Regions from separate parts of the Paenibacillus sp. FSL M7-0134 genome, predicted to be linked through region 1. Evidence: predicted binding sites of a transcription regulator. Region 1 holds the regulator's gene; the other holds the start of a gene.

Region 1 (8,596 bases):
TTCTGGGGATAATACGAAGTATAAATACCCATCAGGCAAAGATACCGTAGAATATTTTGGTGACGGGACTTTTCAAATTTTCAGAGGGGGGCCACACGACCCTTTAATACTTTATAATCATCTTGCTGATCCACTGGAAAATGCTGTTGATAATATTGTGTCATATAAGATGAAAAAAAATATTGTGTATTTGATTGGTGAAAAAGGCTTCATTAAATTGGATTCAAGTACCAACACGTACGAGCAAAAGAAACGGATTTCCGACTTTACTTCCAAAGATAGAGAGATATTTAATAAATTAATGGAAAAATAGAAGTTATCATAAGCAAATGTGGTAGAAAGGGAGCTTTAATTTGTTCACTAAGGTTAAGTTAACATGCGCTTTAGTTGAGTAATTGTTATGTAAGTATTCTAAATTTATAAAGAATGGTTAACCACCAGTGGTGATTTTATGATTATTAAAATTGAAGGTTACTTTTTTCAAAATTTGATTACTGGTCACCAATGCACACAAGAAGAACTATATCAAAAGTATATACAAGCAAAAATGATAACTCTTAATATTAGAGATTTACCTGATATATTTTGTCGACTTCATAATTTTAATCGATTGCGTTTTGAAGATGACACAGAGGTTGGTTATGTGATTGATACAGATACAGACAGGATATACAGACCGATATATTGATGTTTAAAGCGATTTATCCGAAAGAGATCTTCCTATCTCCTTAAATTACAAGTAATGAAGGACTCACTTAACTGGCTAACGGAACAAAAAAATAGATACATAATAAGGAGAGGTCTTATAGCGGTGGGAAAATATACTTGTCCTTGCTGTGGTTACAAAACCTTAAACGATGAACCGCCTGGAACCTATGATATTTGTGAAATTTGTTTTTGGGAAGATGATGGTATTCAGTTTGCAGATCCTGATTATGATGGTGGGGCAAACATAGTATCTTTAAGACAGGGCCAGCAAAATTATAAAGTATTTGGCGCTTGCGAAGAAAAATGCATAGAGTTTGTGAGAAAAGCCTCAGATAAAGATATACGCGATACGAACTGGGAACCCTATAACTAACTGGAACGTTAGTTCAAAATTGAATTTCTATTAATTAAATAAGTCTCGGCACCTAGCTGGGACTTTTTTTTTTACTTTATACTTGCCATCTAATGTTAAGAGGAATTTTCTTGAAGTTTTTGAAGGAGCAAATATAGATATGTGGGGTGGCACTGGAACGCGCCGAAGGGTTTAATCGATTAGCCAGGCAAAGAGTGGTACAAGGGCTTCTTCGGGGATTCCACCACAAATACGGCCTTTTTTATCGTTGGGGATAAGATCAAAGTAACAAGCCAAGGTACTTGGAACTGGACAGTACGTTTAATATCGTAAGGCGAGCAGCCTGACCTTACATAAATTCTTTTGAAATATCACCAAACCGTTGCATAATCCGAAAGAATGGGTGATACCCTACTGGCATGCGCTGACGGGATGTTTATTGTTTTGGAATATAGTAGAATTCATTAATTGAGTCTTGAGGAGTGAAAAATATATACTCGAAGCCATAACTCAATGCAATTAAATTGAATTAAGGCAGATATAAAGAAGGACTCTATCAGCTAAATGCTGTAGGAGTCCTTCTTGTTGTTCTTTAGTTGTGGCAATAGTAAAAGTTCTTCATCAGTGGCACCTTGCTGGATACGCTGGTAAAGTGTTTTTATTTTCCTAGAAGTCCATCCCATAAACAAGACCTCGCATAGCCTGTGGAGTAAACAAAGGAGGCGTTACGTGTGAGAGGAATAGAAAGAGGCTACGAAGAGACGGCCGGGAAGATTTGGACATCGATAGCTGCTGTCTTGGCACTCTTCATTTTGTTGGTAATCATCTTGAAATTAATTCTTTTATAAAGATTATTAGGCTCTACCGGTTTATCTGGGTGTGAGCCTTTGTTTTGTTTACCTGCATGCCCTATCACTGAACGTATTTATACATATATTAAGGTGAACGACAAATAAAGGAGGTTTAAGACATGGGTGCATATGAAGGTGCAGGTGGCGGCGGTGTATGGACTTCTACAGCGGCAATTTTAGTGCTCTTTATTCTCTTAGTTATCATCACTAAATCACTTTGGGTTTAATTCGTGAAAAGAACTGTTGGATAATACCACTTCACTCATGGATGGCAAATAGTTGAACTCAATGAGCGCATAAGCTATTTGGCAATAGCTACAGTATTCGCTTCTCTTTTGGCGAATACTTGGTGGATTTCCTGCCATAATAGATTTGCGCTTATTGTATTTTGTAAGAAGGGGAATGTTTCATTGAATGGGTACAATCCTTCCTAATACCTAAATTTAATCTCAGATAGGGCCTTATTAGTTTGCAACAATAACTGGTATGAGTCTTTTATTTGCGATAATACGCACGATACTTTGACACATCTTTCAGTATAGTATTTAGAAGATTTATTATACTTTGGAGGTATCCTATGATAAGAGAATTGGCTTGAGGGTTAATTGCTTTCACTGGCGGCTATTGGGGATGAGATTATTGTGAAAATACAAGAGAGTAATGTAACTGTTGATCATAAGTACAAATTGGTAAAGTAGAATACCGAACTGTTCGCAGCTACGCTAAGTCAGGTAGATGGAAATAATAATCCAATATTCGAAAATGTACATGATCAACTTAAAAGTATTGAGACTAAAAGAGACATGCTAAATCGAAAAAATTAGGTGTTGTGATTTGATGCTTGAATTCTTTTTAAAGCTATGATTTTCTTAGTAGATTCAATATATTTTTCCAGCGGCCATTTCTTAGCTTTTGTTTATATAGCAAAATTACATAACATTTTCCCATTAGTGAGTTTATTCTTAAAATTGATTCTTGAGATGGGGTTATAATTACGGCGATACAATTTTAGTAGGATTATTCATCCAAAACTAAAAGACTCTATCCAAATATCGACAGAGTCTTTTGTATGAATATTTGTTTTAGGATGGAAAAAGTGTTTCGGAATCTGCGGAACCGCCGTCACCAAGCCAACGGTTAGGACCTGCAAATGAGAAAGTTTTCCCGTTTCCAGATATTTTGACATTAGCGATTTTCCAACCTGGTTTATACCCAGATCCATCAGTTCTAATAGTAATTTTTCTGATGTCACCTAGGTTACTAGTGCTGATTCTTGTTGTATCGGAATCTCCTTGTTCAAAGCTACCATTGAGTGTAGCGGTAGCATAATCTCCATTAGAACCATACAGAGTTATAGAGATGTTCGAGTCTGTTCCGGCATCTTTGAGATTGGCCGTATTTACAGTAACGACATATTCAACATTAGCAAAAGGCGTAACAGACTCTATACTTCTATTTGAGTCTTGTAATGAACTATAAGTGTCACTTGTGACCTGATCTGCAAAAGAAGGTGCAGCAAAAGCTACAGATGAGATTAGCATTGCTACTGATGCTAGTAAAGATACTTTTTTCATTAATTGTTACCACCTTTCTAGTATTTGTATTTAATGTTATACATGTGTAATGTATTTGTACATAGTTCATTGGTTGTGAAGAGAAATTTTTTCTTGTCTTTGTTTGTTGTATTTTATCTTTATGTGTCGGATATTAGCTTTCTAAATAATCATGTAAGGGTATGATTATTTAGAGAAGGATTTTTAGCGCTTATCCAGAATGAATTGTCGAGTTGATCAACATGAATCATACATATGAAGTGTTGATCCAATATCGAATTGTTTTCAGCTGCATTAAGTCAGATAAGAGCATCTGTAGTCCAGCCGTTGAGTAGGATATGATGGAGTTTGTGGAATACGGTGGTGGGCAAGTGGGGCCTTATAAAGTTTTAAAATAAAAAATTGAGCAAACAATGCAGCAACGTACAAACCATGGACGGATATACAGCCGGAATACTTAAGTGAAAAAAGCTGAAGCAAGTTTGAGGGCTATAGGTGTGGTCAGTTGTACACAAAGTATTTGAGTCAAGAATGCTGCTGCTTTTGACTGGGTACCATTTCGCTTCTGTTTTAACCAGTGGAAAGCATAGTTGAATATGTATGGTATTTAAAAGGAAGGCAACTGAATTTAGCAGTTCTATGGGATTTAGGAGTTGGGTGTATCGTTTAACACAAAAAAAGCAGGAAGAATCCTTCCCGCTTTTGCTTGAAAACGTTTATTAACGTCTGCGTTGTCTATCATTTACGCTAAACAGATTAACAGCCAGTGCGTTACCTCTTGCACGCGCAATGGCTCTTTGAGTGGAACGGATGTTTAATCTTCTTCTTCTTAAATCACGTTTGCAATGTCTTCTGCTCATAATATCACCTCCCTTCAAGAAATGAAGGTACGGTTAAATCTTAGTGGCGTTTATGCTTACGCTTGGAAATTTTGATATTCAAGGCATTGGTTGCTAGTGCATTTCCGCTTCCTGTTTTAGCAGCTGCGGCTTGAAAGACTTTAACGACCAGATATCTGTTTTTCCCGATGCGATGCTTATACGTTTTAACTCTATTTCTGATCATCTGCATATCTCCTTTGCTTAGTTCTGCTATATACATATGTCAATTGTGATAGTAATGTATCAGCATAAATCTATTAAAAGCAAAAAGAAGCTAGTACCTATATTCCTAATGGATAATAAAAAAACTCATGCGAACCTGTCTTCGCCTTTTCAACTTTACGTTGCAGGAGAATGTTACAGGCAGGTCGGCATGAGTCTAATAGTGTAGATAAAGATAATAGGCAGTTAGTATGAAAATTATTTACTATTAAGAGTGTTAAGTTTTTTCTCGTAGTACGCCTCTTGAGCAAGAATATGATTCAGTTGTTCAGAGAGCTGTTTATATTCTTGGCTGTCTTCTGGATAATTATTTCTTTCGAAAATTACAGCTTCGAGTTGCTTTTCTAAATACCTGAAATGGATAAGTATTTGTATATACTTAATATGGTCATAGGTTGTTATGTGGGAGTTCTCTTTTGCATTCAAATGATCCATTGTTGGAACTACACAGCTTATGGCGATAAATATCACAACAAACGCTGAAATTATAATTTTTTTCATTTAATTCCTCCTACAGAGCTATAAGTAATTAATATACCATATTTATCTAAAACAAAGAAAGATCTATTAGTTTTGCCCATGACAGTATAGCTGCTCAAGGTCAGTGGGGGATTATTTGAGATGAGGAGGCTGATTTTTAGTAGAAAAAATAGGGATAGGTTGCTGAAATGAAATAGTTGTGAGATACATAATAAACATAATAGCAATACAAAACCGGCTTGCCCTAGGCAGCCGGTTTTGTATTAGTGGATAGAATAACGGGGAAGAAAGAACGAGAAATCAGTGGAAGTCCCGGAAGAGTCCTACAACCTTGCCCAAAATGCTGACGTGTGTCAGGCGAAGCGGTTCAAAGGCTGGATTTTCAGGTTGAAGCCGGATATGATCCTTTTCTTTGTAGAAGGTTTTAACTGTAGCTTCGTCTTCATCTGTCATAGCTACAACAATATCACCATTATCAGCGGTCTGCTGCTGACGTACGATTACATAGTCTCCGTTAGCAATACCAGCTTCAATCATGCTTTCGCCTACAACAGATAACATGAATATTTTATCCTCACCAACAAAGTGTTGGGGAAGAGGAAAGTAATCTTCAATATTTTCTGTCGCCGTAATAGGAAGGCCAGCAGTTACTTTGCCGACGACGGGGACACGACTAATGGAGTAATTAATCAAGTTGCTGTTATCCGATTCGTCTTGACCGAGTAACTCAATAGCCCGTGGTTTTGTAGGATCGCGGCGAATGAGTCCTTTTTTCTCTAAACGATCCAAATGACCATGAACCGTAGAACTGGAGGCTAATCCGACAGCCTCGCCTATTTCGCGTACAGAAGGGGGGTATCCCTTTAGACGCACTTCATTGCGGATAAATTCAAGAATGGCCTGCTGGCGGCTCGAAATCTTAGACATACCGTATCAACCCCATTTAGTAACGTTTGGGAAAATTATAGCATAGAACCTCCGTTCGTACAAACATAAGTTCTAAATAATCCCTAAAAATAATTACGAACTTTTGTTCTCTTTTCTATTGAACAAAACAAATGTTCGTGTTATATTGTGAAAACATAAGAACAAACGTTTGGAGGACACAGCCAATGATGAAATATAGCACTTATCAAAGTATTTTTCCGATGAATTTAGAAAATTTACAGGAGACTCGAAAAGAGGGTAGGGCACGTTTTATGCAGATTATTACCAATACTCTTTTACTTAAGCTTCTTATTATAGTGATTGTTGCTTGGATTGCAGGGGCAGGTGTACTTACAGTTTTCGCGGCACCTTCAGCTTCCAAGGAAGAAGTGACTAAACTGACCGTACAACCTGGGGATACGTTGTGGGAGATTGCCGCAAATCATAAACCGGAACGAATGGATACACGGGTATATATAGAAGGAATTGTGCGGATTAACGGTTTGGAGGATCGGGGAGTGCAGGCAGGTCAGGTACTCAAGCTTCCTAACTTCTGATCTATAGACTATTAGAGCTTGTCAGGGAGCGTAATACGGGAGCCTTGACAAGCTCTTTTCTACATGTCAAAGTGTATTATATCTTTGCTTTTATGGAGGGGACACAATTTGGATATAGACAGCTTGGTACAGCGCATTAATGAATTAGCGCGCAAAGCAAAATCCGAGGGTTTGACGGAAGAGGAAGCCACAGAGCGCGCCAATCTTCGGGAAATTTATTTAGGTAACATTCGCCGTAATTTTCGGCAGCAGCTTGAGACGATTGAATTTGTGGACGATGATACATCGAAAGGAAATGACGGGCTGAAGCATTAATGTTGTTAAAGTGCCCAAGCCTGCAATTTGCCTTTTGTTTTAGGTACCTTTTATGGTATCTATATAGATCAGCTTTGAGGCAATTGTTTTAATGTAATATATCTGGGAAGGAATTGAGAGATGGCCCGATCATTTGAAAGAAAAGTACGCAAAAACACAGCGCATTTAAATAAATCGCGCAAAAAGCAAGGCATTCAAACCATTAGCGGCGCAGGTTCTACAATGGATATTTTCCGTGGCCGTAACATTACTGTGCCAATTATGCTGGCTGGTCTTTCTGTATTGTACATGCTTATGAGTTACTTTTTGACTAAGACCGGTATGCGAGGGATGGATTGGCTTGTATTCGGCCTGTACTTGATGCTGGCTGTTATCTTTTTCATCCGTCGTCCTTATTTGAAAGTGGGAAAGGATACTCTCTATATGCTGAAAGGTGGTAGAGAACGTCCAATGACGGCAGGGGACATGAAAGCCATCAAGATTGAAAAGGGTTACGTAACCGTTGAAAGAAAAGGTAAGGGTGGTAATTTTATTTTCACAAAATCATTAGGTCGCTATGACACGGATGCCATTGCAGAGCGACTTGAGAAGTTTGCGCTATCCAATCAGATACAGGTAGACAAGAAATAACTGATTTAGCCTGTAGCTCTGTAACAAAGGCCGTATGATGTTATTTCATATAACATGCTGCGGCCGCTTGCTTAATATGGGCACACATAACGATTCAAATGCTTAATCAAGCAAATAGGCGTACATATACTGTGGAAAGAGAGTGGATAATTCAGATGACGATTCAGGCGGTAATGTTTGATCTTGATGATACCCTTTTGTGGGATGAACGTAGTGTAGAAGAGGCATTTGATGCAGCGTGTCAAACAGGCTCCCGTGAAGCAGGCGTTGATCCAAAAACTCTGGAGGAAGCCGTACGTAAGGAAGCACGCGCTTTGTATGAATCCTATGAAACCTTTAGTTTTACTCAAATGATCGGCATTAATCCGTTTGAAGGATTGTGGGCGAATTTTACAGCAGGTGAGCAACCTGAATTCCGCCAATTGGAACAGTTGGCCCCTGTTTATCGAAAGGAATCATGGCGCAGAGGACTCCAGCAACTAGGGATAGATAATGAGAAGTTGGCGGAAAAGCTGGCTACCCAATTTGCTTCGGAAAGACGCGCGCGTCCACATGTATATGAAGAAACGTTCGAGATTCTAGAACAATTGAAGGGACATTACAAGCTGTTATTGCTGACAAATGGCTCCCCTGATCTACAACAGGAGAAACTGGATGGAGTTCCTCAATTAGCTCCTTTCTTTGATCATGTTGTCATTTCAGGTTCATTTGGTCGAGGCAAGCCTGATCCGTCTATATTCCAGCATGCTTTGGGGCTTCTTGGTATTGAGCCTGAACATGCTTTAATGGTAGGAGATAAACTGACGACTGATATTCAAGGAGCGTTGGCAGCAGGTGTACACTCGGTCTGGGTGAACCGAAACACTAAAACGAATACCACAGAGATCAAGCCGAAGTTCCAAATCAAGCATCTGTCTGAATTGGACGGAATTATTCAATCGTTAAAGTAAGAAATCAATAGTCTTTAGAAACGAGTATTAAGAAAACTCCCTTCGCTATTGTTACAGAGCAGAGGGAGTTTTTTTATTCACACAAGGATAAATTCGTAATTATGCTTTAATGAAGGTTGGATCTTCATACGGTTCGGCAATCCAGCCATTTTCTTCGATGAACAAGCGGA
Region 2 (8,060 bases), 740 kb from region 1:
AAAATCCAGCAAAGACGAGGCTGATATATTGTACAGCCTGCGGACGGCTAAGCCCATTGGAGCCGGGTGAAGCTCCAGCGGACGCATACTGGCGACTGGGGACAGCTTCACCCCACAGGACGGCAGTGCTCCAGCATAGCAGTGAGCCGCACAGCAGCGGAACAGCCAGCATGCCAAGCTGGAGCCCCATCAGCTCAGTGGTCAGGCAGGTGCCGATATTGGTGCCGAGAATGATGCCGAGCGTGCGGCCGTAGGTCAACAGCCCGGCGTTGACCAGTCCGATCGTCAGCACCGTTACGGCGGTGCTGCTTTGCAGCAGGGCCGTAATGCCTGAGCTGAACAGCATGCCCCGCCAAGGTGAAACTGTGGCGCGGTTCAGCCAGCGGGTGAGGAAGGGACCGGCCAAATGCCGGAGGGCTGCTTCCATCAGCTTCATCCCGCCCAAAAAAATAAACAGCCCGCCGCACAGTGGGAGTATAACATGTATAAACACGGGCATAGCCCCCTTTTCTAGGTGAAAATACTTATGTAACAGCCTATGATCTGTCGGGGACAGCCATGACAAGCATGGCTGAGCTCTTTTTTACGGAACGATATTAAGGACTTTGAGTAATCCAAGAATGGGAGTGAAGGATTTTGCCTTCAGTAATATTAGAACGCAGCCGTAAAAAAAGGCTGGAGCACGCACACCCTTGGGTGTTTAAAAACGAAATAGCCAAGATCGAAGGGGACCCAGAGGCAGGCGATTTGGTCAGTATCGTTAACCATCAGGGGCGTTATTTGGCGACAGGTTACTATAATCCAGCTTCACAAATTACAGTGCGTGTGATGTCCTACGAGCCGCTGGAAGCAATGGATCAAAACTTTTTTGCCCAACGCTTTCGCAAATGTCTGGAGCACCGCGAACGTTTTGTGACCGGGGGAAACGCTTATCGGTTGGTGTACGGCGAGGCTGATTTTTTGCCTGGACTGATTGTAGATCGATTTGGTGATGTGTTAGTCGTGCAGTTGTTAACGCTTGGCATGGATCGGCGCAGGGAGGAAATCAGGGATGCGCTCGTTGAAGTAGTGGGTCCTGCTGGTATATATGAGCGAAGTGATGTATCCATCCGTGAGCTGGAAGGATTGGAACAAACGAAGGGTCCTTTGTACGGTGATTGTCCGCGTCATGTGGTAGTGACGGAAAATGGCCTGCAAATCAAGGTTGATATTGTAGAGGGCCAGAAGACGGGTTATTTCTTTGACCAGCGTGAAAATCGTGCGGCCATAGCACCGTTGATGACAGGTTGGGGAGCACGTAGTGGAATTACGCTACAAGAAGTAGCTGCAGACTCAGGGGATGCGGGCACAACGGTCATGAAGCCAGTGAATAAAAGTGGTAAGGTTGTTGAATTCCCATTCTGGGATGGCGCAACCGTATTGGAATGTTTTTCGCACACGGGAAGCTTTACGCTCAATGCATGTAAACATGGTGCTAAAAAAGTAACTTGTCTTGATATTTCTGAGCATGCGATTGAAAGTGCGCGGGATAATGTCAAGCTGAACGGTTTTGAGGAACGCGTCGAGTTTGTCGTCGACGATGCTTTTCAATATTTGCGCAATCAAGTGAAAGGTGTAGAGGAACGCAATGCACGAGCCGGGGGCAAAGGAGATACATCCAAGCCGCTGACAGCAGGTGGCGGACGCACCTTTGACGTGGTCATTCTTGATCCGCCAGCCTTTGCCAAAACGAAGAACGCTGTCAAAGGAGCTACACGTGGATATAAAGATATCAACCTGCACGGGATGAAGCTGGTCAATGAGGGCGGCTATCTGGTGACTGCGAGCTGCTCGTTCCATATGCGGCCAGAGTTGTTTTTAGATACCATTAAGGAAGCGGCGGCAGATGCCGGCAAAATCCTTCGTCTGGTAGACTGGAGAGCGGCTGGTAAGGACCATCCTCAAATTTTGGGTGTGGAGGAAGGCCATTACTTGAAATTCGCCATCTTTGAGGTGCGCAGCCGGACACAGCTGTAGGTTTCATACAAGGTCAAAGTCAATCGCCTTTTTGGTGATTAAATAGGTAAAATAGACTCGTTTAGGTATAAATCAGTCCTGTAGAGAAGGCATGCACCAAGCCAATCTGCGGGACTGATTTGTTTTTTTAGAGGGAGGAAGAATTGCTACAACATGGCAAACGTACGTTCTTTTCTCCCTTGCCTGATATGCTATACTGTTTAATAGAATGTTGTTCGTTGGAAAGGAGGCCGCATCATGTCGGTTCGCTTGTTGATTGGCCGCTCTGGGAGTGGTAAAAGTACGTTAATCCGCAATGAAATGACGTCTATGTTACGCGAGGAGCCGCTAGGTAAGCCTATGCTGTTACTTGTACCGGAGCAATCGTCATTTGCTTCTGAGCATGCGTTACTTACAGAAGCCGGAAACGGTATTCAGGGGTCGGTGCGCGCCCAAGTGATGGGATTTCATCGTCTTGCCTATTTAGTTATGCAGGAAACCGGGGGTTCAGCACTGGTGCCTGTAACGGAAGAAGGCAAGAAGATGCTTTTATATAAAATTATTCGTCGTCGCAAGGATGAACTGAGTTTGTTTAAGGATTCGGGAGACCAGCTCGGCTTTGTGGATCGGTTGAATACATTGTTTACGGAGCTAAAGCAGTATGGAAATGATACTCGGTCTGTACCGGAGCAACTGGAGCGAATGAACGCTGCTGGAGAGTCAACTCCGATTTTGCGCGGCAAGCTCAAAGATATCAGTCTAATCTATGAGGATTTTGAACGAGAGCTGACGCTTAAATATATTGACGGTGAAGATACGCTGCGCATGCTGGCAGAACAGATTGCTGAGTCTTCCCTTGTGCGTGGGGCAGATATTTGGATGGATGGCTACCGCAGGTTTACACCACATGAATACAAGGTGGTGGAGCAGCTTATGCTGCACGCTTCTTCGTTGACGGTGGCGCTGACTTGCAACCGCAGCTACGAGAGCGGACAGCTTCCGCATGAGCTGGATTTGTTTCATCCCTCAGCGGCTACGTATGTAAAGCTCAAAGGAATGGCAGACGAGCTGATGATAGAGACGCAGACACAATTACTGCGCCCTGATCCGCTGCCGAGATTTAAGGAGCGTCCGGCGTTGGCGTATTTGGAGGCTAACTTTGAACATCGTACAGGGTTACGGAATCAGGAACAATGGATGCGGCTGCAGCAGCTACGAGAGCAGTGGACAGAAGAACAGCCGGAAGGCATAAAACTGTACACTGCGGCTAATCGCCGTGCAGAGCTGGAAGGGGCTGTACGCGAAATGCGTCGTCTGGTCCGAGATGAGGGCGCTCGTTATCGGGAGATGGCCCTGTTTGTACGTCATATTGAAGATTATGAGCCCTGGGTGGAACCGATATTCAAACAATATGAGGTTCCAGTATTTCTGGATCAGCGGAGAAGTGTTTTGCATCATCCCTTAGTGGAATTGATTCGGGCTTCGCTGGATATCGTGCAGCGTCGTTGGCGATATGAGGATGTATTCCGTGCGGTCAAAACAGACCTTCTCCTGCCGCTGGATGGTCGGGTAAGTCGTGAGGAGATGGACCGTTTGGAAAACTATGTACTAGCCTGCGGAATACAAGGCAGCCGTTGGACAGACGGTCGCCCGTGGCAGGCTGTGCCCAGCTTGTCACTGGAGCTGGAGGAGCAGGAACGGAGCCGTCAACGGGATGAAACGTTGGATTTGATGGAACTGTGCCGGGATGTGATCGTGACGCCTTTACGTGCGTTTGAGAAACGTGTCGGCAAGGCACGAACTGCACTTGAGAAGTGTGAAGCGGTATATCTGTTACTGGAGGATGCAGAAATCGGCCACAAGCTGGACGCCTTCATTCATCAGGCAGAGGAAGCAGGAAAACCTGAGCAGGCGAAGGAGCATCGTCAAGTATGGGATGCGGTGCTTGAACTACTGGATCAAATTGTCGAAATGATGGGTGATGAGAGGCTGGATACCTCTTTGTTTGCGGGTGTGCTGGAAACGGGATTGGCTGAGTTCCGTATGGGACTTGTTCCGCCAGCTCTGGATCAGGTTCTAGTCGGAAACACGGACCGTACACGTGTGTCCGGTATTCAACATGCCTTTGTACTAGGTATGAACGAAGGTGTGATGCCGGCTGTGTTCCATGAGGACGGTGTGCTGAATGAGCAGGAGCGTACGGCATTAAACGAACGAGGCGTAGAGCTGGCGCCGGATATGACAAGACGTCTGTTGGACGAACGTTTTCTCGCTTATACGGCCCTTACCTCAGCCGGTAAAAGCCTGTGGATGAGCTATGCAGTGACTGATGAAGAAGGGAAGTCGTTGCTGCCGTCTGAGTTAGTACGACATGTGCGGCACCTGTTTCCTAGTCTGGACGAGCGTCCACTGGCTGGATACCCTTTGCCTGGGGATGCTTGGACGACGCAATGGGAGTATGCTTCTCATCCGTCCGAGGCTTTACCGCAGCTCATTGCGCAATTACGGCATTGGCGACGTGGCGGTGACATTTTATCTCCTTGGTGGGAGGTATATAACTGGTATGCAAGCCAGCAAGGGCGTGAGAAAGACAAGCTGCGTCAGCTGTTGACCTCACTTTTTTACGAGAACCATGCCGAAATGCAGAAAGAAACGAGCCGCCGTCTGTACGGCAGCAAGCTGCGTACCAGCGTATCTCGTATGGAACGTTTTGTGGCATGTCCATTTTCGCACTTTGCCTCTCACGGTCTTCGTTTGAAGGAACGTCAAATGTATCGCCTGAAGGCCCCGGATATCGGACAATTATTCCATGCAGCGCTTGGAGAGATGGCGATCAATTTGCGTAAACGCAATGTCAGCTGGGGCAGTCTCAGCACGGAGGAATGCCGCCAAGAGGCGGAAAGTACAGTGGAGCGTTTGGCTCCTCGTCTGCAAGGCGAGATTTTAATGAGTTCCAAGCGGTATGGCTACATTTTGCGTAAATTGAAAGACATCGTGAGCCGTGCCTCGTTGATTTTAGGTGAACATGCGCGAAGAGGTAGCTTTGAGCCGATTGGGCTGGAGTTGGACTTTGGGCCGGGTCAGCAGCTTCCTCCGTTAAGCTTCCGGTTAGATAACGGCGTTGTGATGGAAATTGTCGGACGGATTGACCGTGTAGATGTGGCAGAGGGAGAAAAGGGGTTACTTTTGCGTGTCATCGATTACAAATCTAGCCAAAAGGATCTCAAGCTGCATGAAGTGTACTATGGCCTGTCCTTGCAGATGCTCACCTACCTGGATGTGCTGCTGAATGCGGCGGAGGAATGGTTGGGCGAGACGGCTTATCCAGCGGGTACACTGTATTTTCACGTCCACAATCCGATGTTGCAGTCGCCTAACGGTCTTAGCGCAGAACAGGCCCGTCAGGAGCTTTTAAAACGTTTTAAGATGAAGGGATTATTGCTCGCGGATCGGGATGTAGTTGGGCAAATGGATACAGCATTGGACAAGGGATATTCCTCTATTTTACCTGTTGCGGTGAAAGCAGACGGCAGTTTTTATAGCAGTGCTTCGGTTGCTTCGCCGGAACAGTGGGACAGCCTGCTAGCTTCGGTACGTCATAATATCCGGACGATTGGCACACGGATGACAGAGGGCGATGTGGCCATTGAACCTTATCGTATCCAGCAAGAGACGGCTTGTACCTTCTGTTCTTTTAAGCCTGTTTGTCAATTTGACGACAGTCTGGACGGTAGTGGCTACAATCAATGGGGTAAACCCGGTAAGGATCAGATCTGGAATCTGCTGGGTCATACACAGGAAGGGAAAGGAGGAATGGACCAATGATAGGCACGTCAAACACTAAAGGCATGCCGAAGCCGGAAGGCAGTATGTGGAGTGATGACCAGTGGCGTGCAATTTCGGAATCTGGTAATAACATGCTGGTCGCGGCAGCGGCAGGGTCTGGTAAAACAGCGGTGCTCGTAGAGCGTATTATTCGTAAAATCGTCGATCCCCAGCTCGGCTTCAGTGTGGATCGGTTACTGGTAGCGACCTTTACGAAGGCAGCCGCCGCCGAAATGCGTCAACGGATACGCGAAGCGTTGGAACGTGTACTGGAGCAGGAACCGGAAAGTGAGCATGTACGCCGCCAGCTATCGTTGCTGAATCGGGCCTCGATTACGACGCTTCACTCATTTTGTATGGAGGTCATCCGCAGGCATTATCAGGCCATTCCCCTTGATCCCGGTTTTCGGATTATGAATGAGCATGAGACAGAATTGCTGCGTCAGGAGCTTCTAGAAGAACTGTTTGAGGAGAAATATGAGGCTCATGATGAAGGCAGTACATTCCGCAGACTGGTCGACTGGTTTAGTGGAGAACGCACCGATGATGCAATGTACGTGCTTGTTCAGCGGCTGTATGATTTTTCTCAAAGTCATCCGTGGCCAGAACATTGGCTGCGGGAGACAGCGGCAGCATTTCGTGTACAGGATGTAGCCGCTTTGGGAGAGACTCCCTGGGTTCGCAGCATTTTGGCGGATGCTGCACTTTCATTGCGTGGAGCAGCGAGCTTGCTGGAACAGGCGCATGAAACAGCTATGCAGCCCGGCGGTCCTGCACCTTATGCCGTGACGCTGCAAGAGGATGCGGCGATGGTGAAGGGATTGTTACAGGAGCTGGAGACACAGCCGTGGGCATCTCTATATGATCATTTTCAGACAGCTTCCTTCGGTAAGCTCAAGCCCGTCAAAAAAGATCAGACCGAGCCTGCATTGCAGGAACGGGTTAAAACGCTGCGTGAAGCAGCCAAAAAAATGATTACAGATATGAAGGCTTCCCTGTTTGGCAGGAGAGCAGAAGCCTATTGGGAGGAGCTGCACGCCGCGGCTCCGCTGATGGACGAATTGATAGAAACCGTGATTGTATTCGGGGAACGATTTCAACATCACAAGCAGTCAAAAGGGCTGGTGGACTTCGGGGATTTGGAACATTACTGTCTGAAAATATTACGACATCCCGATTCTACTCCGTACAAGCTACTACCTTCCGACGCTGCGCTCGAATACAAGGCGCAATTCGACGAGGTGCTGCTGGATGAGTATCAGGATACGAATACCGTACAGGAAGATATCGTCAGGCTGGTATCACGGGAGGAACCGGGTAACCGTTTTATGGTGGGCGACGTGAAACAGAGTATTTATCGGTTTCGGCTGGCGGAGCCGGGTCTGTTTTTGAATAAGTATCAACGGTACGGCATGCAGGAGCAGGAAGATGGCTTATTAATTGATCTGGCGCGTAATTTCCGCAGTCGGGAGGAAGTTGTCGATGCGGTCAATTTGGTGTTCCGCCAGATTATGAGTGTGGATGTGGCGGAAATTGAGTACGATGAACGAGCATGGCTGGTACACGGCGCATCCTATCCCGACCAGTCGGATCAAGACCCTGCATCTGTATATGCACCTGAGCTGCTGTTAGTTGATAAGGGTGGACATGGTCTTTCTGAGGCTTCGGAGCTGTCCGAAACGGGGGACGAATCTGCTTTACAGGAAAGTGAGCTGGCTGAGCTTGTGGAGTTAGAAACGGCACAGTTAGAGGCTCGTGCGATCGCGCAACGGATTAAAGAACTGACCGGAGACACTGGACAACCACTGTTGATTTACGACAGAGGATTAAAAGCGATGCGTCCGGCAGTCTACGGTGATATCGTCATTTTGCTTCGTTCCGCAAGCGTGTGGGCCCCCCTAATTGTGGAGGAACTGCGGCTTGAGGGCATTCCGGCCTCCGGGGAGCAGACGACAGGCTTTTTTAAAGCAACGGAAGTTGAGGTAATGTTGTCTCTGCTGCACATTATTGATAATCCGCAGCAGGATATCCCGCTTGCATCAGTGCTTCGTTCGCCGATTGTCGGCTTGACCGAAGATGAACTGGCACAAATTCGGTTGGAGAAGCCGGATGGATTGTTTTATGGCGCATTGCTGGCGGCGGCTGAGGCTGACCCACTGGAAGAAAGCGAAAAAGGGATTTCAGCTGAGATCATGGAGTTGGATATTTTCCCAGAGGACTCTTTATCTTCATCTGACTTT

The links. The regulator LexA, encoded in region 1, represses DNA repair genes until DNA is damaged. The targets are predictions, from matches to a motif close to CGAACATATGTTCG.
Region 2: the regulator LexA is predicted to act here: its motif matches at 2,174-2,187, upstream of addB (helicase-exonuclease AddAB subunit AddB).

The regions. Positions count from the first base shown of each region.
Region 1 is NZ_JBBOXV010000001.1:3,206,277-3,214,872, forward strand. It holds gene NSQ58_RS14425 (hypothetical protein) at 1-313, shown strand, start outside; gene NSQ58_RS14430 (CPCC family cysteine-rich protein) at 812-1,081, shown strand; gene NSQ58_RS14440 (hypothetical protein) at 2,031-2,138, shown strand; gene NSQ58_RS14445 (PLAT/LH2 domain-containing protein) at 2,994-3,485, opposite strand; gene NSQ58_RS14450 (hypothetical protein) at 4,184-4,324, opposite strand; gene NSQ58_RS14455 (hypothetical protein) at 4,365-4,529, opposite strand; gene NSQ58_RS14460 (hypothetical protein) at 4,766-5,068, opposite strand; gene lexA (transcriptional repressor LexA) at 5,348-5,974, opposite strand; gene NSQ58_RS14470 (LysM peptidoglycan-binding domain-containing protein) at 6,163-6,531, shown strand; gene NSQ58_RS14475 (DUF896 domain-containing protein) at 6,640-6,846, shown strand; gene NSQ58_RS14480 (hypothetical protein) at 6,967-7,476, shown strand; gene NSQ58_RS14485 (HAD family hydrolase) at 7,632-8,426, shown strand; gene NSQ58_RS14490 (1,2-dihydroxy-3-keto-5-methylthiopentene dioxygenase) at 8,526-8,596, opposite strand, start outside.
Region 2 is NZ_JBBOXV010000001.1:2,463,791-2,471,850, forward strand. It holds gene NSQ58_RS11035 (Na/Pi symporter) at 1-493, opposite strand, end outside; gene NSQ58_RS11040 (class I SAM-dependent rRNA methyltransferase) at 637-2,016, shown strand; gene addB (helicase-exonuclease AddAB subunit AddB) at 2,254-5,820, shown strand; gene addA (helicase-exonuclease AddAB subunit AddA) at 5,817-8,060, shown strand, end outside.